Regions from separate parts of the Paenibacillus sp. W4I10 genome, predicted to be linked through region 1. Evidence: riboswitches for the same ligand, from Rfam matches in the RefSeq annotation. Region 1 holds a riboswitch; the other holds the start of a gene.

What was found. Region 1 has a riboswitch for glycine ahead of sdaAB (L-serine ammonia-lyase, iron-sulfur-dependent subunit beta). Riboswitches for the same ligand answer to the same signal wherever they lie in the genome.
Region 2: it holds a riboswitch for glycine, as region 1 does, so the genes downstream of both, gcvT (glycine cleavage system aminomethyltransferase GcvT) here and sdaAB (L-serine ammonia-lyase, iron-sulfur-dependent subunit beta) in region 1, are expected to answer to the same signal.

The regions. Positions count from the first base shown of each region.
Region 1 is NZ_JAUSXX010000001.1:4,670,925-4,681,900, reverse strand. Features, by position in the region: gene pstC (phosphate ABC transporter permease subunit PstC) at 1-233, shown strand, start outside; gene pstA (phosphate ABC transporter permease PstA) at 236-1,123, shown strand; gene pstB (phosphate ABC transporter ATP-binding protein PstB) at 1,136-1,891, shown strand; gene QF049_RS20935 (phosphotransferase enzyme family protein) at 2,086-3,102, shown strand; glycine riboswitch at 3,451-3,573, shown strand; glycine riboswitch at 3,578-3,712, shown strand; gene sdaAB (L-serine ammonia-lyase, iron-sulfur-dependent subunit beta) at 3,825-4,514, shown strand; gene sdaAA (L-serine ammonia-lyase, iron-sulfur-dependent, subunit alpha) at 4,504-5,481, shown strand; gene QF049_RS20920 (alpha-glycosidase) at 5,653-7,413, opposite strand; gene QF049_RS20915 (response regulator transcription factor) at 7,642-8,325, shown strand; gene QF049_RS20910 (HAMP domain-containing sensor histidine kinase) at 8,370-9,875, shown strand; gene QF049_RS20905 (ABC transporter ATP-binding protein) at 9,961-10,875, shown strand; gene QF049_RS20900 (ABC transporter permease) at 10,872-10,976, shown strand, end outside.
Region 2 is NZ_JAUSXX010000001.1:6,754,439-6,765,414, forward strand. Features, by position in the region: gene gcvPB (aminomethyl-transferring glycine dehydrogenase subunit GcvPB) at 1-1,113, opposite strand, end outside; gene gcvPA (aminomethyl-transferring glycine dehydrogenase subunit GcvPA) at 1,251-2,606, opposite strand; gene gcvT (glycine cleavage system aminomethyltransferase GcvT) at 2,603-3,739, opposite strand; glycine riboswitch at 3,956-4,056, opposite strand; glycine riboswitch at 4,060-4,182, opposite strand; gene gcvH (glycine cleavage system protein GcvH) at 4,526-4,918, shown strand; gene QF049_RS30340 (PTS mannitol transporter subunit IIBC) at 5,340-6,794, shown strand; gene QF049_RS30345 (BglG family transcription antiterminator) at 6,833-8,935, shown strand; gene QF049_RS30350 (PTS mannitol transporter subunit IIA) at 8,932-9,366, shown strand; gene QF049_RS30355 (mannitol-1-phosphate 5-dehydrogenase) at 9,363-10,508, shown strand; gene QF049_RS30360 (cysteine-rich CWC family protein) at 10,570-10,827, opposite strand; gene QF049_RS30365 (endonuclease MutS2) at 10,967-10,976, opposite strand, start outside.

The DNA.
Region 1 (10,976 bases):
CTTTTGGTGAGGCCCTTGCTGTGCAGATGGTTATCGGTAATGCACCGCATGTTCCAACATCCTTGCTCGAATCGGCTTCAACATTAACAAGTGTAATTACACTCAGCATGGGTAACACCACGATGGGGTCTGTTCATAACAATGCACTGTGGAGTATGGCGCTTGTCCTGTTGGTGATGACATTTGTCTTCGTCATTCTGGTTCGCCTGCTTGAAAGGAGGAACCGGGTATGAAAATGAAGGCAAAGACGGTAGATAAAATTGCAACATCCGTTATCGTTGTATTGGCCCTGTTCATTGTTATTATATTGCTCGGTCTGCTTGGCTTCATCATGTATAGAGGAATTGGACATATTAGCTGGAACTTCCTGACGAGTGCACCCCAGTTGCTTAAGGGTGGCGGCGGGATTGGTCCACAGCTCTTTAACTCCGTATTCTTGCTTGTCCTGACATTGATTGTGACCATCCCACTCGGATGGGGCGGTGGAATTTACATGGCTGAATACGCCAAACCAGGCAAGATCACCAGCTTCATTCGTCTGGTCGTAGAAGTGTTGTCATCATTCCCTTCCATCGTTATCGGTTTGTTTGGTCTCTTATTGCTTGTAAATCAATTTGGTCTTGGTTTCTCCCTGATCTCGGGTGCCTTGGCTCTGGCGATCTTTAACTTGCCACTGATGGTACGGACAACGGAGCAGGCCTTCCGGGCTGTTCCGAAGGAACAGAAGGAAGCGGGTCTTGCACTTGGACTGTCCAAGTGGAAGATTATCACTTCCATTCTGCTGCCTGTGGCATTGCCGAGTTTGATTACGGGTACGATTCTGGCATCGGGCCGGATCTTTGGTGAGGCGGCAGCGTTGATGTTCACCGCAGGTATGAGTAGTCCACCACTGGACTTTACAGATTGGAATCCGACGAGTCCAAGATCACCGCTTAATCCGTTCCGTCCGGCAGAGACACTTGCTGTCCATATCTGGAAAGTGAACAGTGAAGGCATTGGGCCAGATTCCAAAGAGGTGGCAGCAGGTGCATCAGCTGTGCTTGTCATTCTCGTGCTGGCGTTCAATCTAAGTGCGCGCTGGATCGGTCGGGTTGTATTCCGCCGCATGACAGCTTCGAAATAAGGAGGAACCAACATGGCCATACCTTTTGGTACGGAACAGTTAAGCATATATTATGGACATTTTCAGGCGGTCAAGCAGATCAGTCTCACATTTCCCGAAGCGAGCGTAACGGCGCTCATCGGACCGTCTGGCTGCGGTAAATCCACGTTCCTCCGGTCGCTTAACCGAATGAACGACGAGATCGCCGGTTCCCGCACAGAGGGACATATCTGGATGGACGGTAACGATCTGAATGAGCCTGGAACCGATGTAATCAAGCTTCGCCAGAAGATTGGCATGGTGTGGCAGAAACCAAATCCTTTTCACAAGTCCATCTACAATAATATCGCGTTTGGCCCCCGCTACCGTGGTACGAAGAGTAAGAAGGCACTGGATGAGATTGTGGAAAAAAGCTTGCGCCGTGCTGCGCTCTGGGACGAAGTGAAAGACAGACTGCATGAGTCAGCTCTGTCTCTCTCAGGTGGACAACAGCAGCGTTTATGTATCGCCCGCGCCCTGTCTGTTGATCCGCAGATTCTGCTGCTCGATGAGCCTGCATCTGCACTTGACCCGGTATCCACGGGTAAAGTTGAAGAATTGATTACCGAGCTCAAGAAGGAGCTGCGGATTGTTATTGTTACCCATAACATGCAGCAGGCGGCACGCATCTCGGATTATACAGCTTATTTCTATCTGGGAAGCATGATTGAGCACGGGGATACGGAGCATATTTTCACGAACCCGGACAATCGTCTGACGCAAGAATACATTATGGGTCGTTTTGGTTAATTGGATCATGGAGTGTAACATAGAGCAGTAGACAGAGAGATTAAGAAATAATAGAGACAAAAGAAAGCACAATGCCTGGACGGTTGTTCGGGGGTTGTGCTTTTTAAATTCCATTTTGGAAGAATTTGCTGTATGCAAAGCAATCATGCTACGATATTTAGTATTAAGAGAACGTTTACATTACTTTGAAGGAGATGTTGATAATCACTACGGATCAGATGTCTTACGACCATATGGCAGCTCAGATTATACAGAACTACACTATTGAGAAACCTGTCGTTTCATATATTCGTCATAATGAGAATCTGACGTATCATGTCGTTGATGAAGCAAGCGGGCAGAAGTATCTGCTACGTATCCATCAAGCCGCATATGCAAGTATGACAGGCATTCAGCATACACCTCCTGCGCTGGAGGCAGAGATGAACCTGCTTCATGAGTTAAATGCAACGACAGCATTACGCGTACAGCATCCGGTACGCAATGTATCAGGAGATTGGGTCACGTTATGGACAAGTGAAGCAGGTAAAGAGATCTGCTGTACAGTTCTGGAGTGGATTGAGGGAAGGGACATCCAGCAGGGAGAACGCCTGACAACAGAACAGATCTATGATCTTGGGGCACAACTGCAGATGCTTCATCAATATGGGCGTGAGCAGAATCAGACAGATCAAACAAAGGTGCGGCCGGCATATGGCAACATTCATGAGAACTTGGTCATGCTAGGGCAGCTAGAGGAAAGCGTCCGACTGGGGATTTTTACAACGGAAGACTTCGATCTGCTTCGTGAGACGTTTGAGAACATTAATGAGCAGCTAGAAACATACCCGCAGCACGCAGGGACATGGGGGATCATTCATGGGGATATTACTCGCAACAATCTGCTGATAACGGATCAGGGGATGTCCATGATTGATTTTTGCCTACACGGTTATGGTTATTATCTTTTCGATGCCGGAGGGGCAGCGCTTATGTTCAATCGGGAGGAACGTGACATATTCTTATCAGCTTATACCAAACAGATCGCGCCACTGACGGATCGTGATATCCGATTAATGGAAGGATTCATGTTGATCTTTACACTGGGTTATTATGCCTTTCAGATGGCGAATGAGTCGAGACACGAATGGATGAAAGACCGTATGCCGAAGTTATGCAGCAAGTATTGCAGACCCTATGTACAGAACGAGAGTATCTTCTACGAACTGTGAATTAGGGTGTGCAGATCCGGAAGGGCTACGAACAGTGTGGTTCAAATATTATGGTTGCCTGAATACCCGAACAGTTTCGTGGACAATATCATAAATAGTAGTAAGCACATCTTTGATTGAAGGAAAATGAAATAATATGTTTAAAATATCCTTTTATCGTATTAATGTGATGAAAGCTGACAAAATATTCTGGTTTTCATCGGTTCAATCGAAAATGAAGGAAATACATCCAAAGAAATCGTTAAGTTTGTTGACACTGATCTTCCGGTCGATTAATCTTAATGAAGAAGAAATGAACGATTTCCATTACTGTTCTGACATACGCTCAGAATGGTTCCATACAGCGGATGATAACGAGCGGGAGAGACCTGGGTTAGCCGAGCAATGGCTAGTGTTCAGGCACCGAAGGAGCAAGCTGCTGCGCACCCGGCCCAGTGGTTAATCTCTCAGGTAAATGTACCATCGTTGGACGCAACTCTGGAGAGTGCGCGAATTGCGCCACCCAAGGGGTATATGATCAGTTAGTCCGGTGACTTGTCTGTAATCGCAGGCAATGCACCTTGTCGTGAGACACTGCTGATCGTGAAACTCTCAGGTATCGAGGACAGAGAGAGGGCCTGAGGCCTTCTTCTGTCCTTTTTTGATGTCATCATTCAGTAATAAAGGAACATTATGGCATGGGATCTGGATGGAAATGACGAACACAATTGGAGGGTTACAAGGTGCGATTTAAAGATGTTTTCTCAATTATTGGTCCGTCGATGACGGGGCCTTCAAGTTCACATACAGCTGGAGCAGCAAGGCTCGGAAGAATCGCTCGTCAGTGGCTAGGTTGTACGCCCGAACGTGCCCGGTTGACACTATACGGTTCATTTGCTGATACGTATCAGGGGCACGGAACAGATCTGGCACTGATCGGCGGTCTGCTGGATTATGTCACAGACGATCCGCGTATCCCGGATGCAGAGCAATACGCAGAGGAAGCGGGCATGGAGGTTGAGTTTTACACAAGTGGCCTGCCTGCTCCTCATCCGAATACGGTCAAAATTGAGTTGTGGCATGAAGGGCGTACCTGTTCCTTAATTGGTGCTTCTATTGGTGGTGGTAGTGTATCGGTGCATGCGATGAATGATTTTCGTGTTCAGATTAGTGGTGAGTTTCCGACACTCGTGCTGCGGCATGCGGACAAAGCAGGGGTGCTTGCCTCGGTAACGTCCACGATCAGTTCATCCGGGGTTAACATCGGGTATATGCAGGTGGATCGGAAAGCCCGTGATGGCGAAGCGCTTACCGCGATGGAAATGGATGGTGCGCCTAATCCTGATATGCTCAAGCGTCTAAAGGAGCTGGATCATGTACTGGACATTCGTGTCATCGATTTGAAGAGAGGAGTTGATTCGGATGCGATTTAAACATTTACACGAACTGAATACGATCTGTACAGCGGAATCCAAAACGATTGCTCAACTGATGATCGAGGAGCAGGTTCAGGAGACCAATACACCGGAAGCGGATGTTGTGAAGCAGATGTCTGAATATTATCAGGTGATGAAGGAAGCGGTACGTAAAGGGTTAACGGAAGATACCACTTCACGCAGTGGATTAACGGGTGGAGACGGTAAAAGAATGGCAGAGTACATTCGCAAGGGTGAAACTTGCTCGGGAGATGCTTCCGCACTTGCCATGGCGTATGCCCTGTGTGTATCTGAAGTAAATGCCTCCATGGGCCGGATTGTGGCAACACCAACAGCCGGTTCCTGCGGCATCATCCCCGGTGTTTTTATTAGCTCACAGGAGCGATTTGGCTGGACGGACGAACATTTGGTGAATGGGTTGTTCTGCGCGGGAGCGATCGGTTATGTTATTGCCAACAATTCATTTATCTCCGGTGCGGAAGGTGGCTGTCAGGCGGAAGTGGGTTCCGCGATCGGCATGGCTGCGGGTGCCATGGTTGAACTGCGTGGAGGTACACCGGAACAGGTCGTTCATGCCGTAGGCTTGGCGTTAAAAAATACACTGGGCCTTATCTGTGATCCGGTCGCAGGCCTCGTTGAGATTCCATGCATCGTCCGTAACGGACTGGGTGCAGTTACGGCGCTAGCTGCGGCTGATATGGCCCTGGCCGGAGTGCGTAGTGCTATTCCTTCAGATGAAGTCATCGACGTTATGCTGGAAGTAGGCAGTGCGATGCCGAGCCGTCACCGGGAGACAGCCCAGGGCGGGTTGGCCCAGACGCCAACCGGCCGCAAAATGATGCAGAAGCTGGCAAAACCGAAGGCCAAGCGTGCAGAGCCGGAGATGGAGTCGAAGACAGCGGATTCTGACACCACTACAAGTGGGGCGGACAGTGCTCAAATGGACACAGACCCTAAGGTTTAAGCTGAACTGGGACTACCGGGATATCATCAGTGACATTATGATGTATAACAGCGTTACAAAACAAGCGTCTGCGAACCTGAATCCAGGTTCTGCAGGACGCTTGTTTTATACTGTCAAATGAAGCGAAGCTGGGCTACTAATATGTGACTTCAGATGTATGTGTAATCTGATCTAATCCTTGCTCACAGACGTACTCAGTACGGCATATCCATACGCGGGCAATTCAATGGCAAGCACGCCGTCATCCTTGGCGGTACGATGGTTTCCACCAAATAGCTCGGTCCAATCCTCGTCACCAGCCTCCAGCTCGACAATAGCCGTCTCTTCGGATCGATTGAATAGAACCAGAATGCGTTCCTCCTCATTTTGCCGCTCAAATACCAGTTGACTGCCATCGGTACGAGCCTGCAGGAAACGAACAGTGCCTTCTGCACGGAGGGCAGGATGAGCATGACGCAGGGAGATCAGTTTTTGATAAAAGTCGAGCAACTCACGGTCCTGCTTCGCTTCATCCCATTCCATGCATTTCCGGCATCCCGGATCATGCTCGCCGTCCATTCCAATCTCGTCTCCGTAATAGATGCACGGAGCGCCCAAGTAACTGAACTGGAATAATGCAGCCAGCTTCATCTTGCGCTGGTCTCCTTCACACAGCGTGAGCAGTCGTGGGGTATCGTGACTGTCCAGCAAATTAAACGCCACTTCGCTGGCCTGAAGCGGATAACGGGACAACTGTCGCCCGATGGAGTTTGCGAACTGTTCGGCGTGCATTGTATTTTTCACAAAGAAAGCATTCACGGCATCGGTAAACGGATAGTTCATGGACGCATCGAACTGGTCGCCTTGCAGCCAAGAGGAAGACTCGTTCCATACTTCGCCCAGAATGTAGGCATCCGGATTAGCGGCTTTGACCACACGGCGGAAATCACGCCAGAATGCATCGTCCACTTCGTCTGCCACATCCAGCCGCCATCCGTCCGCACCCACTTCCTTGATCCAGTACTCAGCAACCTCCAGCAGATAGGCCTTAACCTCGGCATTCTCCGTATTGAGCTTTGGCATGTGCGCTTCGAATCCGAAGGTCTCATACGTAGGAATGCCGTCCTTCACGTCCAGCGGGTATTCGTGTACATGGAACCAGTCCTTGTATTTGGATTGTTCTCCGTTCTTCTGCACATCCACAAACGGCGCAAACGTCTTCCCGGAATGGTTGAACACAGCATCCAGAAGTACGCGAATTCCACGTGCATGGCACAGCTCGACCAGTCGTTTCACGGTATCTGCGTCACCAAAGTGCCGGTCTACCCGCAGGTAGTCTTCAGTATCGTATTTGTGATTGGTGGTGGCTTCAAAAATGGGTGTGAAGTAGATCGCATTAATGCCCAGATCGCTGATGTAATCCAGATGGTCGATTACGCCCTGAAGGTCACCGCCGAAGAAATTGAAAGGTGTCGGCTCGCCACCCCACGGTTCCACTTTTTCTGGACTAATATCCGGGTTGCCGTTCGCGAATCGTTCAGGGAAAATCTGATAGAATACCGCATCTTTCACCCATTCAGGGGGTGTGAATACGGCCCCGGCATGTATGTAGGGGAATTGGAACATGCGGCCTGGATCGTCCGGCTCTTCTTCCTGGAAGCCCGTCTCGGTCATCCAGATCTGCTCGTCTCCGTCTTTTAATAGAAAAGAGTACTTCAGCCGATGGTAAGGAGGCTTCACTTCACCTTCGTAATAATCGAACATGGAGTCAGAGGTGAACTTCGTTAAGGGAACCAGCGCTTTGGTTGCATCCCACGCATATTTGTCTCCGGTCAGGGCATGTACCTCAGTCAGATCATTCTTTTTGGCACGCAAACGCAGATGGATTGTATCTTGGTCATAGGCATAGGCCCAGTTTCGTTTCGGTTGATGATAGATGGCTTCCAGCAGCATAATGAATTTCCTCCCGTCAGGTGTAGGTATAATATGTACTTGGTAGATTTGATTGATATAACATTCCCCACGTTAATGGATAAGCTATAATTAGAATGTGTGGTAACGTAAAGGAATTCAATATGGTTTCAACAAGATATGAATCCATCTGTTATAGACAGCTTTTATCAGGATGATGCTCAGATATATCATTAACCCAATGGGGGCAGAAAGGAAACGAATATTCGAATGAAAACCAAACTGTTATATATTGAAGATGATACGGAAATTGCAACTTGGGTCAGAGCCGATCTGGAGGAGCGCGGTTATGAGGTGGTATGGCTCGGCAGTGGTGAAGGTGCAGCGGAGGCTGCTGTCGGTTGCTCACTCATTATTCTGGATGTCATGCTGCCCGGGTTGGATGGATTTACGGTGGGTCAGCGACTGAAAAAAGAACATCCCGCCGTGCCCATTGTCATGCTCTCGGCCAGAACGTCCATTGACGACAAGTTGCATGGTCTCGATTTTGCCGATGACTATGTGACCAAACCATTTCACCCCGATGAACTGGCTGCCCGGATTGAAGTACAACTGCGTAAGGCAGGAACAGCGGTATCCACGGATGCTGCCCTGAAGCTGGATCATCTCTCCATCTATGAGAAGGACAACCGGATCGTCAATGAGGAGACGGGAGATGAGATTATTTTATCGGGAAAACAGTTCCACATCTTCGCCTACCTGCTAAGACATATGGGCATGATTCGAACCAAAGAGCAGATCTATGAAGCCGTCTGGAACGAGCCCTATCTGGATGGGGACAAAACTTTAATGGTACATATTCGGCATCTGCGCGAAAAGCTGGAGCTTGATCCGGCTAATCCTGTAGTTATTCAGACGGTCCGTGGTGTGGGATATCGTGTGAAGAAGCCATGATCCGGTGGTTCAGGGAACGGAAGATCATGAAGGGAGAACGAAGCATGGATCAAAAGCAATCCGGGCGGCGCAAGCTTCGCTTTGGGCGGTCCTTGATGTCCAGATACATTATCCTGATCTTGGCGGCTGTATTATTTGTGCCCGTTGTGCTTCCGATCATATCCGTTATATATATTGTCGTAGTGAATAATACGAATACGAATCAAGCAGCACCTTATGGTGACGTTACCCGGATTAGTAAACTCTGGTCGCGGGAAGCAAAGAATCTGGATGGTGCTTCCAATGAAGAGGTTAAGGCCCGATTGGAGCAATTACATGGCTCGTATCCCAAATCTTCCATGTATCGTGTGAATGCGAGCGGTGAGACCCTCTTCATTATCGGTGGTGAGGATGTAAACATTCAGAAATCCAAATCCCCGGATGGCAGGACAGACACGACATTGAGATGGTCACTGGACACCGGACAAACGGCAGAGACTCGAATTCCGGCCATATGGAATGTGAGCAACACGGTGCAATTCATGAAAGAAGCTTCCTTTCGCGATCCACTGACCGTAGTTGCATATATTGGCGGAGCTGAGCAGGACAAAGGACAGGGATTCATGATCATTGAAGTACCGCGGTCACTTCTGCAAATGAATCAGAGTAACTGGCCGATGGAACTCTTGTATCTTGGTATCGTAATGACCCTCATCTTTCTGATCTTCATCATTATGTCGATTCTCTTCTTCGCACGCATTCGCAAACGACTTATTCGTTTGCAGACGGCCATGATGACCACTGGAAAGGAAGGCCTCCCGCTTCCGGTAGATATCCGCCGGTCAGACGAGATTGGTCAACTGGAAGAATCCTTCAATCAGATGGTGCATCAACTATCCGACAGCCGCCACCGTGAACGCGAGGAGGAACAATTGCGCAAACGTCTCATTGCGGGGCTTTCCCACGATCTGCGTACCCCGCTAACGGTGATTCGTGGACATATGCATGCTTTGCACAAGGAAGAGCTGAGCGAGCAAGGTGACCGTTCATTACATCGCATGGAAGCAAAGATGGAGGACCTCGGTGGGCTCATTGACAACATGTTATCCTACAATTTGCTCACGAGTGGGAAATATACACTGAAGCTGGAAGAGAAAGATATACTGCGGATCGTCAGGGAAACGGCGGCCGCCTGGTACCCGGTCTGGGAGAAAGAGCAATTTGATATTGATATTGACCTGCCAGAGGAACCGCTGATCTGGCATATGGATGAACAGGGCATGCGCCGTATTCTTGATAATTTGTTCCAAAACGTGATCCGTCATGCCGCCAGCGGGAAATATATTGGTATATCAACTCAGGAGATTCAGGGTGAGACGGCCATCGTTATTCAGGATCGGGGTCCGGGAATGCAACCGAATTCCGACACAAAAGGCACAGGTCTAGGCTTATCCATTGTAGACCTGTTGATTCGTGAGATGGGTCTGCGCAAGCGGGTAGACAGTTCCGATACGGGTGTCCAGACATATATCTACAGTGGTAAGGGAAACAGGGAAACAACAAACCGCTGAAATAGCTTTTTTAAACTAAACTTAAACTAGAGACTACTTTGGCTTTAACCTTGGAAGGTTACGATAGTTCCGAGGTGATCATACAGTGAGTGAAAATATTATTCAAACGGCGAATTTATGGAAAACATACCGGGACCGTGCAGCGGTCCGTGAACTTGATCTGCATATTAAAAAGGGAGATATCTATGGCTTCCTCGGTCCCAACGGTGCCGGCAAAACAACAACGATTCGCATGCTTCTCGGCTTGATTAAACCAACCAAAGGCGTGATCCGTATCTTCGACAAGGATATCCGCAAGGATCGCATGGATATCTTGCGCCGTGTGGGTTCCTTGGTCGAATACCCGTCCTATTACGGACATCTGAACGCAGTAGAGAATCTGGAAACTTTGCGTCGCATCATCAATGTACCAAAATCAAGAATTGCTGAAGTGCTGTCCATTGTAGATCTGACCAAGGATGCCAAACGTTCGGTGAAGGGATACTCCCTTGGGATGAAGCAACGTCTGGGTATTGCCAGCGCTTTGTTGGGTGAACCGGAGTTGCTGATTCTGGACGAACCAACGAATGGACTCGATCCGGCTGGTATTCAGGAGATTCGGGAATTGATCAAACGTATGCCTCTGGAACATGGCATTACCGTTCTGGTTTCCAGCCACTTGCTGAGTGAAGTCGAACAGATGGCAAGTCGTGTTGGTATTATCCGTGAAGGCAAGATGGTGCTTCAGGATACCATCGCAAGTCTGCATAGTCAGACGGGTAGCTCTATCCGGTTAACGGTTTCCGAGCCGGAAGAGGCTATGAAGCTGGCGAGAGAACAGGGACAATTTGGTCAGCAACAAGGTTCTGCATTAACGTTCCCTTATATGGATAACAGTTCAGTGGCACTGCTTGTGCGCCGATTAATTGAGCAGGATCATGATGTGTATCGTGTAGAGGAACAGCGTCAGTCGCTGGAAGATCTGTTCATGCGGGTCATTGGTGAGGGGGCTTCCATATGACCGGGCGTGCATTATCGTCAGACTGGCTCAAGATTCGGGGGAAAGGGATCTGGTTTCTTATCTTTCTGGCCCCTCTTGGATTGACAGCGATGCAGGCGCTT
Region 2 (10,976 bases), 2.1 Mb from region 1:
TACCCCTGGATACGGAATCTCGTAGTAAGGTGCGAGACGGGCCATCATATAGTTGGCATTCAGTACCGCACACTCAGATACACGGCGCAAGCCTTCCGGTCCATAGGTGCGAATGTAGGCATAGGCACGTACCAGAATACCGAAGTTGCCATAATACGCTTTAACCCGTCCAATGGATTGATCTCCTTCGCGGTCCAGTGCATACACGCCATCATCATTTTTGATCACCATCGGTTTAGGCAGGAACGGGATTAAACGGCTCTTCACGCCGACAGGTCCGGCGCCAGGTCCACCACCGCCATGAGGCGTACTCATCGTTTTGTGCAAGTTCAGATGCACTACGTCAAAGCCCATATCACCCGGACGAGTAATGCCCATAATGGCATTGGAGTTCGCGCCATCGTAATATAGCAAACCACCAGCCTGGTGTACGATGGATGCAATCTCCTGAATGTCTTTCTCGAACAAACCAAGTGTATTCGGGTTTGTCAGCATCAATGCTGCTGTATCCGTACCAACGGCTGCACGGAGTGCATCCAGATCGACCAGTCCGTCTGCACGGGATGGAATCGTTACAGTTTCAAACCCTGCAACGGTTGCACTTGCCGGGTTGGTACCATGCGAAGAATCGGGCACGATGACTTTGGTACGTTGTTCGCCACGACCTTCGTGGTAGGCACGAATCATCATGAGTCCAGTCCATTCTCCATGGGCACCAGCGGCGGGTTGCAAGGTCACAGCGTCCATCCCTGTCAGACCTGCAAGGTCGTTTTGCAACGTATATAACAGTTCTAGTGCACCTTGAATGCTGGATTCATGCTGGTACGGATGGATTTTGGCGAATCCATTGTAACGGGCAACATCCTCATTGATCTTCGGATTGTATTTCATCGTACAAGAGCCCAGTGGATAGAATCCGTTATCTACGCCGAAGTTGCGGCGGGACAACGCAGTATAGTGTCGAATAACATCTACCTCGAACACTTCCGGCAGTGCCGCTGCTTCCGAACGGAGCATTTCCCGGGGAATCAACGTATCGGCAGCCTGACGAGGAACGTCACATTCTGGCAAGGAATAAGCGACACGTCCAGGGCTGCTGAGTTCAAAAATCAATGATTGTTCCGAAGCAGGAGATAGGGTCTGTGCACTAAATGTTGTATCCGTCTCAGGTTGAACCGAAGTGGAGACAGAGGTACCTGTTTCCAATTGTCCTTGTACCGATGTTGTCGTTGTCGTCGTCGTTTCCTGAGTCACAGCGATCCCTCCAATGCTCGTGCGAATTCGTCAATCTCTTCCTTAGTGCGCCGTTCGGTAACAGCAATCAGCATATGTCCGGCAAGCTCCGGATAATCACGTCCGAGTTCGTAACCACCAATAAAGCCTGCATCCAGCAATTTCAACTGAAGGGCATCCAAGTCGGTTCCTTCAGGAAGTTTAATAACAAACTCATTAAATGTTGGTGCATTAAAAGTAAGGCTAACTCCAGGAATTGCAGTTAATGTATTCAGGGTGTAATGACTCTTTTGCAAATTCAGATCCGCGACATCGATCATACCCTGTTTACCCATGATGGACATATACACAGATGCGCTGAGTGCAAGCAAAGCTTGGTTGGAACAGATGTTGGATGTCGCCTTTTCGCGGCGGATATGCTGTTCACGTGCTTGCAGTGTGAGTACAAATCCACGTTTTCCGTTGCGATCCTTGGTCTGGCCTACAATTCGGCCAGGAATTCGGCGCATATGAGGCTGGGATACGGCGAAATATCCGCATGTCGGGCCGCCGAGTGAAGCGGCGATGCCAAGGGGCTGCGCATCACCTACAACGATGTCGGCACCCAGCTTGCCTGGGGCTTCCAGCAGACCCAGCGATAGCGGGTTGGCACTTACAACGAGCAGGCCCTTGTGCGCATGCACGAGGTCGGCAGCCTGCTTCACATTTTCCACGGCACCAAAGAAGTTCGGACTCTGGATCATGACAGCAGCGGTATCGTCCGATATGGCGGCTTGCAAGGCATCCCAATCAGTGACGCCATCCTTATAACCTATCTCGACAATCTCCAGACGGAGTCCGTGCGCATATGCCTGCAATACCTGACGGGCTTCCGGATGAACGGTACGGGATACGATAAGCTGTTTGCGACGAGTTGCCGCTGCGGCCAGGTTTCCTGCTTCCGCAAAGGCAGTTGCACCGTCATACATACTGGCATTGGCTACAGCCATACCGGTTAATTCACAGATGTAGGATTGAAATTCGAAAATGGCCTGTAGTTCACCTTGGCTGATCTCAGGCTGATAAGGTGTGTAGGCAGTGTAGAACTCGGAACGGGAAATGACATGATTGATGACGGAAGGAACATGATGATCATATATACCTGCGCCGAGGAAGCTGGCGTGTGTTTCGAAATTGGCATTGGCACCAGCTTGTTTGGACATGTGCCGTGTCAGCGCATATTCATCAAGTTTGGAGGATACGGGCAGCTCGCCCTGATAACGAATCTCTTTTGGAATGTCCTGAAACAGTTCCTCCAGCGTATCCACACCGATGGTTGCGAGCATGGCATTCTGATCTTGCTCAGTCATGGGAATATAACGGTGCTTGCTCATGCTTGATCAGCTCCTTGAGTAGGTGTCTTTGACGTACGTGTCCGTTTATGAAAAGGGGTCTTCACGACCTCGGCTTTGAATTTCTTCCCTCGGATCTCAATCTCAAGCGGGGTTCCCAGCGCAGCGTAGTTGCTGTCGATGAGGGCAAGCCCCAGATTACGCTTCAATGTAGGTGATTGCGTGCCTGTTGTCACTTCACCAATCTGTACGCCTTCGGCGTAAATCGGATAGTGGGGGCGAGGAATACCGCGCTCCAGCACTTCGATGCCGACCAGTTTGCGGGCAGGCCCGTCATTTTTTTGCTGTAACAAGGCTTCGTGTCCGATAAAAGGTCCGGCATTCAGTTTCACAAACATACCAACGCCAGCTTCTAGCGGAGAGATCGTTGCCGATAATTCCTGCCCATACAGAGGCAGCTTGGCTTCAAAACGTAGCGTATCCCTTGCTCCAAGTCCAGCCGGAACCAGCCCGTGCTCTTCTCCAGCCTGCAATAATCCACTCCAGATCACAGTAGCCTGGTCCGCAGGTACATATAGTTCAAAGCCATCTTCACCGGTATAACCGGTACGGGACAACAGTAATTTTACTCCGCATACTTCAGCATACGGCACAAAACGAAACGGTTCAATCGAGCTTACATCCGTATCTGTAACTTTCCCGATAATGTCTACAGCCAGTGGACCTTGCAAGGCGAGCAGCGCCGTCTGCTCCGAATCGTTGGTCATGCTTACGCCGGGGATCAGGTGCTCTTGCAGCCATGCCCAATCCTTGTCGATGTTGGAGGCGTTAACCACGAGCATATAATGCTGATCTTCCAGCTTATACACGAGCAGATCGTCCACCACACCGCCATCTGGATAACACATCAGGGTGTACTGGGCTTGACCGGGAACCAGCGTGGTCACATCATTGGTCGTCATTTGTTGCAAAAAAACTTCAGCCTGCTCACCCTGTACTGTGAATTCGCCCATATGGGATACATCGAATAGTCCAGCACGCTCACGCACCGCTTCATGTTCTTTCTGAATTCCGCTAAATTGCACCGGAAGCTCCCAGCCTCCAAAATCAATGCACCGTACGCCTTCGTATTGCTGATATAGTGGGAAGAGTGGTGTTCTAAGCAAATCGGACATCAAATCACCTCGTCATGGACCGTCAACCGGCCGGAAATATAATCGTGGATCAATGAAGCAGGGTATTTTTAAATTTTTCAGCTAGATATTTTCATCACATAAGTATGGTAAGCAGCTAGGGCAGCGCCGTTCTACATCCTGTTTTTCGTTTTTTGGGAAAAAGGAAAAGGACAGGCCAAAGAATCGGCATGCCAAGTAGCACGCTGTATTCTAAGGCTCTGTCCCTTGTACCTGAGAGTTACCCCGCCGCGATGTGCAGCAGGTTTCCCCTTGGGTGATCATAACGCCCGCACAGGGCGAATAGATGCTCTCCAGAGTTGCGTCCCGTAAAAGTCCTTTTGCCTGAGAGATTCACCTCCGCTTATCGGTGGTTTACTCCTTCGGCGTTACCTCATGTACATCCCGAATCGGGTGTCACGGGTAATCTCTCCCTTTACATTCATCCGCGGGTATATCATGGTCCAATAAACACATTTACTCCTCTCATTAAAACGTGAATCCACTACCTATGTCAAGAACGATATCATAGATATTGATTTAAAACCGAATGTTTAATATAAATTTAATGTTATTGTTCGTGTATTTATAAAGAGTACGCTTACTATTCTAATATTCACCAGTATATGAAGAAAGAGTGTAATCCGGTTACAGGATTTAGAGGTGTTCAGCAAATAAATTGTGAGGTATCTTGACATTTGAATCAAAAATATCATACGCTATATTCTGGGAAAAAGGTTAAGGTCAAAGAACGCATGCACTCATTAATGAAAAGCGAGGCGGATATCGATGAGCGAATTGAAAAGTGATTTCCTGTACAGTGAAGAGCACGAATGGGTGCAAACCGTAGGGGAGGATACTGTACGTATTGGCATTACCGAGTTCGCGCAGCATCAGCTGGGTGACATCGTGTTTGTGGAATTGCCTGACCTTGAAACCAATGTAAAAGCAGAGGACAGCATTGGAACGATCGAATCGGTCAAAACGGTTTCGGACTTGTTCTCTCCCGTCACAGGTTCAATTATTGCAGTCAATGATTCGTTGCAGGACTCACCTGAACTTGTGAACAGCTCTCCTTACGAGGAAGGTTGGATGATTGAGATCCGTGTTGAGGGAGATCTGACAGCAGCATTGTCTACATTGATGAACGCAGACGCGTATCGTAAACATACGGAAGAATAGTATCAACGAACTTGTACTTATTAACATATATTTTATAACCAAAATGAAATGAGTTTCATATTTTTTTTGACCTGTGTAAGCCGGATGCTTGCACAGGTTTTTTGTGCTTTCCAAGAATGGTTTTGAATACGAATAGAGGCAGATTGGGGATGTAAATCACCTGATTGGACCAAGCTATAGGTTAGAAAATGATTCTCGATATGACAAAAGTCATAGGCAGGAAAAGCCTTGTGTATCAATGGGTTCAGCCATTATGCATTGATTGAAACGATTACATAACCTAATGTTGTCATCATTGTTCATGACGAAAGTACGCTTTCATTTCATTGAACAGGAGAGCATTCTCGCTTAGGATTACAGCAGGGGAGAAATGATACCCCTTTCATAAGTCATAATCACTTGATCCAAGGAGGATAATACAATGAGTAATTTGGACCAATCGTCCAATTCCAAAGGTGGGCTACGGGTAGGTGTGCAGCGTTTTGGCCGATTCCTGAGTGGTATGGTCATGCCGAATATGGGAGCGTTCATCGCCTGGGGATTAATAACGGCCATGTTCATTCCAACAGGCTGGTTCCCCAACGAGACACTAGCACAGCTAGTCGATCCGATGATCAAATATTTGCTGCCACTGTTAATTGGTTACACCGGGGGTACGATGGTGCATGGTCAGCGTGGTGGTGTGGTGGGTGCCATTATGACCATCGGGGTCATCGTGGGTAGTGATATCCCGATGTTCCTCGGTGCCATGATTGCCGGACCACTGGCAGCATGGATCATCAAAAAGTTCGATAAATCCATTGAAGGTAAAATTAGAGCCGGATTTGAAATGTTGGTTAACAACTTCTCAGCCGGTATTATTGGCGGGATCTTGGGGATTATTGCTCTACTGGGCATCGGGCCTGCTGTAGAAGCGATTAGCAAAGTATTGTCCGCCGGGGTACAAGGTCTGATGAATCTGGGCTTGCTACCGCTGGTCAACCTAATTATTGAACCAGGTAAAGTATTGTTCCTGAACAATGCAATCAACCACGGGATTCTGACACCGATTGCAACAGATCAAGCAAGAGAATTAGGGCAATCCGTATTATACATGCTTGAATCGAACCCGGGTCCGGGACTTGGTATCTTGCTTGCTTACTGCTTCTTTGGACGCGGAATGGCCAAATCTTCTGCACCAGGTGCGGTTATCATTCATTTCTTCGGGGGAATTCATGAGATCTACTTCCCTTACATTCTGATGAGACCGATTCTGATTCTTGCTGCAATCGCGGGTGGCGTCGCAGGTACATTAACATTCATGCTAACCGGAGCAGGACTTGTTTCGGCACCATCACCGGGTAGTATTATCGCGTATTTCCTCTTAACACCAAAAGGTGGATACCTGCCGATGCTCGCAGGGGTGCTTGTAGCAGCAGTCGTTTCCTTCCTGGTTGCAGCAGTGTTGCTGAAAACGGGTAAACAAAAGGACGAAGATCTGGAGTCCGCATCCAGTCGGATGAAAGACATGAAGGGTCAAGGAACCGTGCCAAATGCTGGCATTACGGCTAATCATCGTGAAGCAGGCAGAGCCGCAGATATGACTCCTTCTACAGTGAAAACAGATGTGAAGAAGATTGTCTTCTCCTGTGATGCAGGTATGGGGTCGAGTGCCATGGGTGCATCCATTCTACGCAAGAAGATGAAGGCAGAGGGGATTGACGTTACTGTGACCAATACGGCGATCAGTGATATTCCGCCGGATGCAGATGTGGTGATCACACAACAAACATTAACCGATCGTGCTCGCTCCGTTGCGCCGAACGCAGAACATATATCCATCGACAACTTCCTAAAAAGCCCGGAATACGATGCGCTCGTTGAACGTCTAAAGTAATTGCCCGCATTCGTTTTCCCTGAGCCGGAGGCTGAGATATGAGTATTACCAAAAGACAACGTGAAATCGTGGAGTTTCTGCTGGAGCATCCACATGAAGTCACTGCCGGCGAAATCGCCGTTGAAGTAAAGGTCAGTACCAGAACAGTTCACCGGGAGCTGCAAATGATTGAACAATGGCTTGAACCTTTGGGCATGAGGCTGGAAAAAAAATCGGGAACCGGTATTCGAATCGATGCCAGTTCCGATGATCTGGCTGTATTGCGCCAGCAACTAGAGGGTAAAGAATATGTAGAGTTTACGCCAGAAGAGCGTAAGCTCTTCATGCTTTGCATCCTGCTGGATGAACCGGAGCCTGTAAAGTTACTCGCCTTGGCTTCGGATCTTAAAGTGACCGTATCCACCGTAACCACTGATCTGGACGATCTGGAGTCACGGATTCGTCAGGCGGGACTAAAGCTGGTTCGTAGACGTGGATATGGCGTCAAGATTAACGGAAGTGAGACGATTCATCGCACAGCCATAGCTGCACTTGCTCTGGAATTTCTGGATGAGTCCGACCTGTTCGGAAGACAACCTGAACAAGGGGGCTCCATCGTAAACCAAAAATTGCTGGATATGATCGGACATGATGATGTGCTTACGATCGAAAATGCGTTATGGCAACCAGACATCGAATGGCTGGAGAACATCCCGGAACGGCAATACATGAAGCTGCTTATTCAATTATCCGTCGCGGTTGTACGTATTCGTAAAGGCATTGGCATTGGCCGCATACCTCCCCTGGAGAACAAGGGAGATGAAGTCGCAGAGCAGGATGAGATGAAGGTTCCACCTTATATGGCATCCCGCTTGTGTGGTGTGTTATCCACCCAGCTGGGGCTGACATTCTCCCAAGATGAGCAAGCTTATTTTCATAGACTATTAGTTGAGACAGAGCAGCGAATTCACTCTTCGAGGCTGTTGCCAATAGACGACTTGATTTTACTGGACAGGGTACATTCTCTGATTGATCAGATGCAAGCTAGAACGCATTATGCCTTTCATGAGGATCGTTTACTTCGTGAAGGTCTGCTTGGTCATATGCAACCTGTCATGGAGCGAATTGAAGGGCAACAGATGATTCGTAATCCGTTACTGCAGCAGATTCGCAAGGATTATGATTCCCTCTTCGAAGAGGTCAAACAATCCGTGCATCAAGCTTGGCCAGGTACAGACGTTCCGGATGAGGAAATTGGTTTCCTGGTTATGCATTTTGGGGCTTCCATCGAGAGGTTACGTGCATTGAAACGGGAGATCCGGGCGATCATCGTGTGTACAAGCGGAATTGGATCATCACGCATGCTTTCCAGCCGATTGTCCAAGGAGATTCCCGAGATTCGGATCATGGATAGTGTGTCCTGGTATGAAGCTGCCCGGATACCTACAGATCAATATGATCTGGTCTTATCCACTGTTGATCTCCCAATGGATGAGCATCAGTATTACAAAGTGAGTCCCCTGCTTACGGCAGAAGAGAGCGAACGTCTGCGTCATTTTATTAGGACAACAACGTTACAACGACAGCATCACAAGCCGCGGGAGACAGAGGTTCAGACAACAAGTCGTTACTCGGACCCTGATGGAATGGAAGCTATTTTAGTTGAAATCGTCCGAATTATTGGCAAGTTTCAGGTCTACCCGCTGGATAATCAGGATATCGGATTCTATAAAACGGTGTATGCGATGTGCAACGTACTCCATGGATCTGGTGTGTTGAAGGAACCGGAGGAGGTCGCGAAACGGTTGGAGGCACGTGAGGCAGTGGGGAGTCAGAAGATTCCCGGTACAAGACTTGCGCTGTTTCATACACGCAGTGAGGGGATCTACAGGCCGTCCATCAGCTTGTTTCAGCTCACTGAGCCACTCCTTCGTACGCCGGATGATCCGGCAGGAGTTACCCATGTCCTCTTGATGCTCGGTCCTAGAGAATTATCCAAGGAAAGCCTGGAGGTTCTCAGTGAGATCAGCGCACTGTTATTACAGGAAGAAATGATTACATTGCTGGAAAAGGGAATCAGGGATGAACTCATTCATTACCTGTCCCAGGAACTTGTTGGATTTTATCGCAGTAAAACCGAAATTGGAGGTCAACCATTATGAGTATGTTAACAACAGATAAAGTCATCATGAATGCGACGGCTCAGGACAAATACGAAGCGATTCGTATGGCAGGGCAGATTCTGAAGGATGCGGGACATATTACCGCTGATTACATTGAGAAGATGATTGAACGAGAAGAGATTGTCTCGACCTATGTAGGGAACGGACTTGCGATCCCTCATGGTACGAAGGAATCCAAAGCTTTCATTTTATCCACAGGTATCTCTGTCATTCAGTATCCACAGGGTGTTGATTTTGGCGAAGAAAAGGCTTATATGGTCATTGGTATCGCGGCTCAAGGCGGGGAGCATATGGAAATCTTGACTAGCATCGCGGTGATCTGTGCTGAGGATGAGAATATGGAGGCCCTGCGTCTGGCGAAAACAGCCGAAGAAGTAATCGCTATTCTGGAAAGTGAAATGGAGCTATGAGGGCCCTACACTTTGGCGCAGGTAACATTGGACGCGGATTTATCGGCTTGATTCTGTCCCGCGCAGGGTATGAGGTGGTTTTCTCCGACGTGAATCAGACCCTGGTAACCGCTCTTCAGCAACGGGGGCAATATACGGTGGAACTGGCTAACGAGAGCAAGGATCAGGAGACCGTCACAGGCGTAAATGCAATCGATGGAACCCAACTGGAGACGGTTGCCCAAACCGTTGTGGAAGCTGATCTGATTACAACCGCAGTGGGTGTGGGTGTGCTGAAACATATTGCACCAGGGATTGCAAAGGGACTCGAGAAAAGACTGAATTCCGGTCCTGCTCAAAACCCGCTTCACATTATCGCTTGCGAGAACGCCATTGGAGCCAGTACACAATTGAAAGAGCATGTGTATGCTCTGCTCAATAAAGAAGTACGTTCCCTTGCAGATCAGTTTGTCTATTTTCCAGACTCGGCCGTAGACCGGATTGTGCCTATTCAGCATCATGAAGACCCGTTGCATGTACAGGTGGAGCCTTTTTACGAGTGGGTGGTGGATCGTTCCCAGATGGCTCCTGCATTCAAACCGGTTGAGGGCATTGTATATGTCGATGATCTGGAGCCGTATATCGAACGGAAGCTGTTCACGGTTAATACAGGACACTGCGTTGCAGCATATATCGGTAATGTGCACGGGTATGACACGATTCAGAAGGCTATTGCCGACGAGAAGGTGAAATCGATTGTCTACGGTGCTTTGCAGGAAACTGGAAAAGTTCTGGTGAAGCGCTTTGGATTTAATCCTGACGAGCATGAGCAGTATATTGTCAAAATATTGGGACGGTTTGTCAACCCGTATCTTACCGATGAGGTTACTCGTGTTGGTCGTTCCCCGCTGCGCAAGTTGTCTCCGAATGATCGTCTGGTTCGCCCGGCCCTTCAGGCATATGCGGATGGAACTGATACGACTTATCTGGCTATGGGTATGGCAGCAGCCTGCAAGTTCGATGTCTCCGATGATCCGGAAGCAGTTGAACTGCAGAACATGATCCGCGAGAAGGGAATTACAGCAACCCTCCACCATTATACGTCCATGGATGAGCATCATCCGGTGCTTGAACAGGCTGTTGCCCAGTATAACCAAATGTAAGAACAGTGGTAGCCAGCTAACAGTATAGATGAGACATAATGGAAGAAGAGCCATACAGTTGTTAACTGTGTGGCTCTTCTTTTTGTTGGAGTTTATCGGCATAGTCATCCAAACAGCGTTGACATATGCACGATTTTCGGCGCTGCTCTGGCGGAATGCGGTCAAACACACCCTCGGGGAAAGTAGCCCGGTTACACCAGCATTCCGAATGAGGATGTCCTGCGGCATAGGAACAGCGATTAGCTTCCCCGCATAATGGGCAGACAAGAACATCGATATGGATGTGCTCTTGATCGTCTTGTTCTGCTTCTGCAGACATACAGTTCTTCCCTCCCTGTGGAATAGCTACGAGCTGAAGTTAAACATACTGGTCCCAGTATAACAGAAATGTGCCGGTGATTATGGATTTCACTCTGTATATATGACTTCCAGTTCACCACATCTGTTTCTCCCATCGACTATTCTTCA